2 regions of the Streptomyces sp. NPDC088116 genome follow, and region 1 is predicted to be linked to the other one. Evidence: riboswitches for the same ligand, from Rfam matches in the RefSeq annotation. Region 1 holds a riboswitch; the other holds the start of a gene.

The links. Region 1 has a riboswitch for glycine ahead of gcvT (glycine cleavage system aminomethyltransferase GcvT). Riboswitches for the same ligand answer to the same signal wherever they lie in the genome.
Region 2: another riboswitch for glycine. It lies ahead of gcvP (aminomethyl-transferring glycine dehydrogenase); the one in region 1 lies ahead of gcvT (glycine cleavage system aminomethyltransferase GcvT).

The regions. Positions count from the first base shown of each region.
Region 1 covers NZ_JBIUTF010000001.1:283,445-286,845, reverse strand. Annotated here, with positions in the region: gene glyA (serine hydroxymethyltransferase) at 1-367, opposite strand, end outside; gene gcvH (glycine cleavage system protein GcvH) at 402-779, opposite strand; gene gcvT (glycine cleavage system aminomethyltransferase GcvT) at 913-2,073, opposite strand; glycine riboswitch at 2,221-2,318, opposite strand; gene ACIOJD_RS01245 (AAA family ATPase) at 2,492-3,319, shown strand.
Region 2 covers NZ_JBIUTF010000003.1:9,443-12,843, reverse strand. Annotated here, with positions in the region: gene gcvP (aminomethyl-transferring glycine dehydrogenase) at 1-1,825, opposite strand, end outside; glycine riboswitch at 2,003-2,100, opposite strand; gene ACIOJD_RS12560 (PRC-barrel domain-containing protein) at 2,214-2,612, shown strand; gene ACIOJD_RS12555 (DNA polymerase IV) at 2,564-3,401, opposite strand, start outside.

The DNA.
Region 1 (3,401 bases):
TCAGACCCATGATCGTGTCGCCGGGGGAGAGCAGCGCGAACATCGCGGCCGCGTTCGCCTGGGCGCCCGAGTGCGGCTGTACGTTCGCGGCCTCGGCGCCGAACAGCGCCTTCACGCGGTCGATGGCGATCTGCTCGATCACGTCGACGTGCTCACAGCCGCCGTAGTAGCGGCGGCCGGGGTAGCCCTCGGCGTACTTGTTGGTCAGTACGGAGCCCTGCGCCTCCATGACCGCGACCGGCGCGAAGTTCTCCGAGGCGATCATTTCGAGGGTGGACTGCTGGCGGTGGAGCTCGGCGTCGACAGCGGCGGCGACATCCGGGTCGAGATCGTGGAGCGAGGTGTTGAGAAGCGACTTCGAAGACATCACAGTCCCTGGGGTCTCTTGTTGCTGGGGCACGTCAGTTGCCGGAAAACTCCGTGTACTCGTCGGCGGAGAGCAGGTCCTTCGGCTCCTCCGCGACGCGGACCTTGAACAGCCAGCCGCCCTCGAAGGGGGCGGAATTCACCAGCGAGGGGTCGTCCACGACGTCCTGGTTCGTCTCGGTGACCTCACCGGTCACCGGGGCGTACAGGTCGCTGACGGACTTGGTGGACTCCAGCTCTCCACAGGTCTCGCCGGCCGTCACCGTTTCACCGACCTCGGGGAGCTGGGCGTACACGACATCACCGAGGGCGTTGGCCGCGTACTCCGTGATACCGACCGTCGACACGCCGTCCTCGGCGGTCGTCAGCCACTCGTGCTCCTTGCTGTAGCGCAGCTGCTGGGGGTTGCTCATGACCTGAATTCTCCTGTACGCGGGGGTGTGGTGGGGAACAGCTGTCTTGCGGACCGAGACGCGGGCCGGGACCCGATCCGGGAAGCGGGCCGGGACGGGGATACCGGTAGGCCGGTGCCGGAAGGCGTCCGTGTCACTTCTGGCGCTTGTAGAAGGGCAGCGCGACGACCTCGTACGGCTCGTGGGAGCCGCGGATGTCGACACCGACGCCCGTGGTGCCGGGCTCGGCGTGCGCGGCGTCCACGTACGCCATGGCGATCGGCTTGCCCAGGGTGGGGGAGGGGGCGCCGGAGGTGACCTCGCCCACCACCGCGTCGCCCGCGACCACCTGGTACCCGGAGCGCGGGACGCGGCGGCCCTCGGCGATCAGGCCGACCAGCTTGCGCGGCGGGGAGGCCGCGGCGAGTTCGGCGGCGGTGGCCAGCGCCGCCCGGCCGACGAAGTCGCCGCCGTTCGATGTCTTCTCGAACTTCACGACCCGGCCGAGGCCCGCGTCGAACGGGGTGAGGGCGGGGGACAGCTCGTTCCCGTACAGCGGCATCCCGGCCTCCAGCCGCAGCGTGTCGCGGCAGGACAGGCCGCAGGGCACCAGACCGACGCCCTCGCCGGCCTCGGTCAGTGCCTGCCACAGCTGTTCGGCGTACCGGGGCTCGACGAACAGCTCGAAGCCGTCCTCGCCGGTGTAGCCGGTGCGCGCGATCAGCGCGGGGACCCCGGCGACGGTGCCGGGCAGGCCCGCGTAGTACTTGAGTCCGTCCAGGTCGGCATCGGTGAGCGACTTCAGGATGCCGGGGGACTCGGGGCCCTGGACGGCCAGCAGCGCGTACGCGTCACGGTCGTCGCGTACGTCGGCGTCGAAGCCCGCGGAGCGGGCGGTCAGCGCGTCCAGCACGGTCCGGGCGTTGGAGGCGTTGGCGACGACCATGTACTCGTCGTCGCCCAGGCGGTAGACGATCAGGTCGTCCAGGATCCCGCCGTCCTCCTGGCAGATCATGGTGTAGCGGGCGCGGCCCACGGCCACGGCGCCGATATTGCCGACCAGCGCGTAGTCGAGGAGCGCGCCGGCCGCCGGGCCGGAGACGGTGATCTCGCCCATGTGGGAGAGGTCGAACAGGCCCGCCTTCGTACGGACGGCGTTGTGTTCGTCGCGCTCGCTGCCGTAGCGCAGCGGCATGTCCCAGCCCGCGAAGTCGGTCATGGTGGCGCCCAGCGTGCGGTGCACGGAGTCGAGCGCGGTGAGGCGAGGGGCCTCGACGGAGGCGGTGGGGGTGCTGCTCGGGGGGACATGACTCATCGGTGTGGCTCCCAGGGCATGACGGCGAGGACGATCCTCCCCATCTGTCATCGGAACCTGAGAGGTTCATCACGACCACTCGTACCGAGGGTCATGACTTGCACCTTGGGTGGAGCCGCAGAGCTGCGGCACGCTTTTCAGATCTGCCTCATCCACGCGGTACGGGGCCTGAGAGATTCAAGGGAGGAACTTGCTCCTTCGGCGCCCGGCACACTCGGTGACCGGGACTCTCCCGCGCGGATTCAAACGGCCGGTATGCAGTTGGCGGGCACATCATCGCACGGGTGGTGCCCGAGTGGGGCGGCCCGGTCCATAACGCGCCTCACACCATGAAAAGCTTGTGGGGCATTGCCATTTCTTTACACTTTGTGGGCAGGGTTCATGGGACCAGGCCGACTGAGCTGACAGGGGGACGGCGATGACGTCGCAGAGGTCCAGCGCATACGTGACCACCGCGGGCAGTACGGCCAGTGCCACCGGGAGTGCGACGGCGAGCGCCGTCGGGAGTGCGACCGCGAGCGCCGTCGGGAGCACGACCGGGAAGCCGGCCGGATCCGGGAAACCGGGCCCGCCCACCAATCAGGGACCACCCGCGAACACCGACCCGTCCGTACCCGCGAAACCGGGCCCGTCCGCGCGGGCGGCCGCGACGCGTGGCGTGCCGGTCGTCCGGGATCTGCGGGCGCGAGGCGGCCGGGGGCCCGGACGGCTGGTCTTCGCGGCGGGGGACGTGGTGGTGGTCTCCGGGCTGCCGGGCAGCGGCAAGTCCACCCTCATCCGGCGGGCCGCCGAGGGCGGCGGCATCGACTCGCAGGACACCAGGGACCGCTGGGAGCGGCGGCTGCCCACTGGGCTGCCGTACGGCGTCTACCGCCCGCTCGTCCGGATCGCGCACTACGCGGGGCTGTGGCGGGCGCTGAGATCCGGCGCGAGCGTCGTCGTCCACGACTGCGGTACGCAGGCCTGGGTACGGCGCTGGCTGGCCCGCGAGGCCCGTGCCCGCGGCCGGCTGCTCCATATCGTCCTGCTGGACGTCCCGCCCGAGGTGGCCCGCGAGGGCCAGCGCGAGCGCGGCCGGGGAGTCTCCGGCTACGCCTTCGCCCGCCACCTCCGCGCGGTCGGCCGCCTCCTCACCGGCGTCGAATCGGGCCGTCTTCCGGACGGCTGCGCCTCGGCGGTGCTCCTGGACAGGGACGCGGCGGGGGCGCTGGACCGGATCGCCTTTCCGGCGGCGCGGGGGGAGTGAGGGAGGTCCATGGAGGACCCCACCCTCTTCGGGACCCGCACGTGTCCCCTTCCCGAACCCGCACGCCTGCCCCCTTTCCGAA
Region 2 (3,401 bases), on a different contig from region 1:
TCGTGCCGTGCGCGGAGGACGGGATGAGACAGACCGTGCGCCCCGTGTCGCCGTTGGCCCGGTGGTAGGCGCGTACGGCCAGCAGCCCGGCCAGCTCGCCCTGCGAACCGGCGTTGGGCTGGAGGGACACCGCGTCATAACCGGTGACCTCGGCCAGCCGCTCCTCCAGCTCACGGATCAGTGTCAGATAGCCCTGCGCCTGCCCGGCCGGGGCGAAGGGGTGCAGCGCCGCGAACGCGGGCCAGGTGACCGGCTCCATCTCGGTGGTCGCGTTCAGCTTCATGGTGCAGGAACCGAGCGGGATCATGCCCCGGTCCAGCGCGTAGTCACGGTCGGCGAGCCGGCGCAGGTAACGCAGCATCGCGGTCTCGGAACGGTACTGGTGGAAGACCGGATGCGTCAGATAGTCGTCGGTCCGCAGCAGGGCGTCCGGCAGGGCGTCGTCCGTGGCCGCGTCCAGTTCCTCGATGTCACCGTCGACACCGAACGCGGTCCACACGGCGGCCAGTTGGGCCCGCCCGGTGGTCTCGTCACAGGCGAGGGAGACCTGGTCGGCGTCCACGAGGTGGAGGTTGACCCCGCCCTCGCGGGCGGCGGAGACCACCTCGGCGGCCCGGCCGGGGACCCGGACGGTCAGCGTGTCGAAGTACGCGCCGTGCACGACCTCGGCGCCGCCCGCGCGCAGCCCCTCGGCGAGCAGCACCGCGTACCGGTGCGTGCGCCGCGCGATGGCCCGCAGCCCTTCCGGGCCGTGGTGGACCGCGTACATCCCGGCCATGACGGCGAGGAGCACCTGCGCGGTACAGATATTGCTGGTGGCCTTCTCGCGGCGGATGTGCTGCTCACGGGTCTGGAGCGCCAGCCGGTACGCCTTGTTGCCGTCGGCGTCCACGGAGACCCCGACGAGCCGGCCGGGCAGGTTGCGCGCGAACTTCTCCCGGACGGCCATGAATCCGGCGTGCGGTCCGCCGAAGCCCATCGGCACCCCGAAGCGCTGGGTGGTGCCCACCGCGATGTCCGCGCCCAGCTCACCGGGGGAGGTGAGGAGCGTCAGCGCGAGCAGGTCGGCGGCGACGGTGACGATCGCGCCGAGACCGTGCGCCTGCTCGACCACCGGCCCGATGTCCCGGACGGCCCCGGAGGCGCCCGGGTACTGGATCAGCACCCCAAAGACGCCCCGCTCGGCGACCTCGGCCGGGATTCCCTCGCTCAGGTCGGCGACCACGACCTCGACGCCGGTCGGCTCGGCACGTGTCTGGATCACGGCGACGGTCTGCGGCAGGGCGTCGGCGTCGACCAGGAAGACACCGTCCTTGACCTTGCCGACGCGGCGGGAGAGCGCCATGGCCTCCGCCGCCGCCGTGCCCTCGTCCAGCAGGGAGGCACCCGACGTGGGCAGGCCGGTCAGCTCGGCCACCACGGTCTGGAAGTTGAGCAGCGCCTCGAGACGGCCCTGCGAGATCTCCGGCTGGTACGGCGTGTACGCGGTGTACCAGGCCGGGTTCTCCATGACGTTGCGCAGGATCACGGGCGGCGTGAAGGTGCCGTAGTAGCCGAGGCCGATCATGGGCGCCAGCACCTTGTTCCGGTCCGCGAGGGACCGCAGCTCGGCCAGGACCTCTGCCTCGGTACGGGCATCGGGCAGCGCCAGCGCCTCCGTGCTCTTGATCACGTCGGGCACCGCGGCGGCGGTCAGCTCGTCGAGCGACCCGTACCCGACCTGCGCCAGCATCTTCGCCTGCGCCTCAGCGTCGGGCCCGATGTGGCGCTGCTCGAAGGGGGTGCCTCGCTCCAGCTGGGAGAGCGGAATGCGGTTGGCGGTCATTGAGAGGCCTCCTGGTCTGTCACGACCTGCGAGGGGCACCATGGCGCGGGTGCCCGGATGGCCTCCCCCTCTGTCATCTCGACCTGAGAGCTTCACCGGTCCGTCGTGAAACGGTCCGGCTTTCACCGTCGGTGAGAGCGGGAGCCGTCCGGCGCCCGCCCTGCTTTCCAGAGTGACCTCGTCCGTGCGGTACGGGGGCCTGAGAGATTCCGGGGAGGAGTTGCTCCTTCGGCGCCTCCGGCAATTTCACCGGAGAACTCTCCCGCACGGGGTCAGCAGCCGCTTGCCAGCCTACCAGCGCACCTTTGCCCACAACTTTCGAGTGGCCGACACCCCCATTCTGCACTTTTGTAGTGTTTAGCAGCGGTTGCGACCAATTGGAGGGACCGTGGAGACCGATATCGATCCGCGCAGTCTGATAGGGCGCAAGGCCTTCGACAAGGACGGACACAAGCTCGGCACGGTGGACGAGGTGTATCTCGACGATGCCACCGGAGTACCGGAGTGGGCGGCCGTCCGCACCGGGTTCTTCAGCCGCGACGCCTTCGTCCCCCTCGCGCCCAGTTCCTTGCTGAACGGCAGCCTACGGATCCCGTTCGAGCGTGCGCTGATCAAGGACGCCCCCGATTTCGGCGTCGGCCGCCACCTCTCTCCCGAGCAGGAAGTCCAGCTCTACCACCACTACGGTCTGGCTCTTCCTGATCCCGAGCCGCCGGAGCCGCCCGCCTCTCTGTCCGATCAGGACTCCCAGCGCGATTTCGGACGCCTGGCCGGCCAGGACGACTGACCCGTCCTACGGTCCGCCCGGTCCGCCGCTTCGTCGGGCGCCGCCGGCACCAGGGGCAGCGGCTCGGAGAGTTCCAGATCGGGATCGTCGACCCAGAACGTCCGCACCCGCCCCGGCGCGGACCCCGGCTCCTCGAACCGCACGGTGACCCTCCGAAGCCCGCTGCCCTGCACCCAGCCCGCCCCGAACTCGGCGTGGCGTACATCGTGCCCGGCGGGGAATCGTCGCTCCTCGGGCGCCACGGACACCTCGGCGGGCGGCGCTCCCCCGGTCTCCGGCGCCCGGGACACAGGGCCCACCCCGTCCTCCGCCACGATGGGCCCGCCCGTGGCCACCGCCCCGCCCACGACCCCCTGCTCCGCATCCGCCGCGCCCTTGTCCCGCGCCCCCATGTCCGCCGCGGCCTCGGCGCCCGGCTCACGAAGAGTGGTGGCGAGTTCGTCGGCCGCAGCCTGGGCGAAGAGATCCTCCTGCGTGAAGTCCGCGAGACCTGTCACGCCCACTCCCAGCAGCCGCACCCCGCCGGTGGTGTCCACCGACTCCAGCAGCCGCGCGGCGGCCTCCCGCACCACTCCCGGGTCGTCCGTGGGCCCGCGCAGCGTGTCCGAGCGGGTCAGCGTGGAGAAGTCGTACCGCCGCACCTTGAGCACCACGGTCCGCCCCGAACGTCCCGCCGCCCGCAGCCGCTCCACACACCGGTCCGCGAGCCGCTCCACCTCGGTCCGCACCCGGGCCCGGTCGTGCAGGTCGACATCGAAGGTGTCCTCGACCGACACGGACTTGGCATCG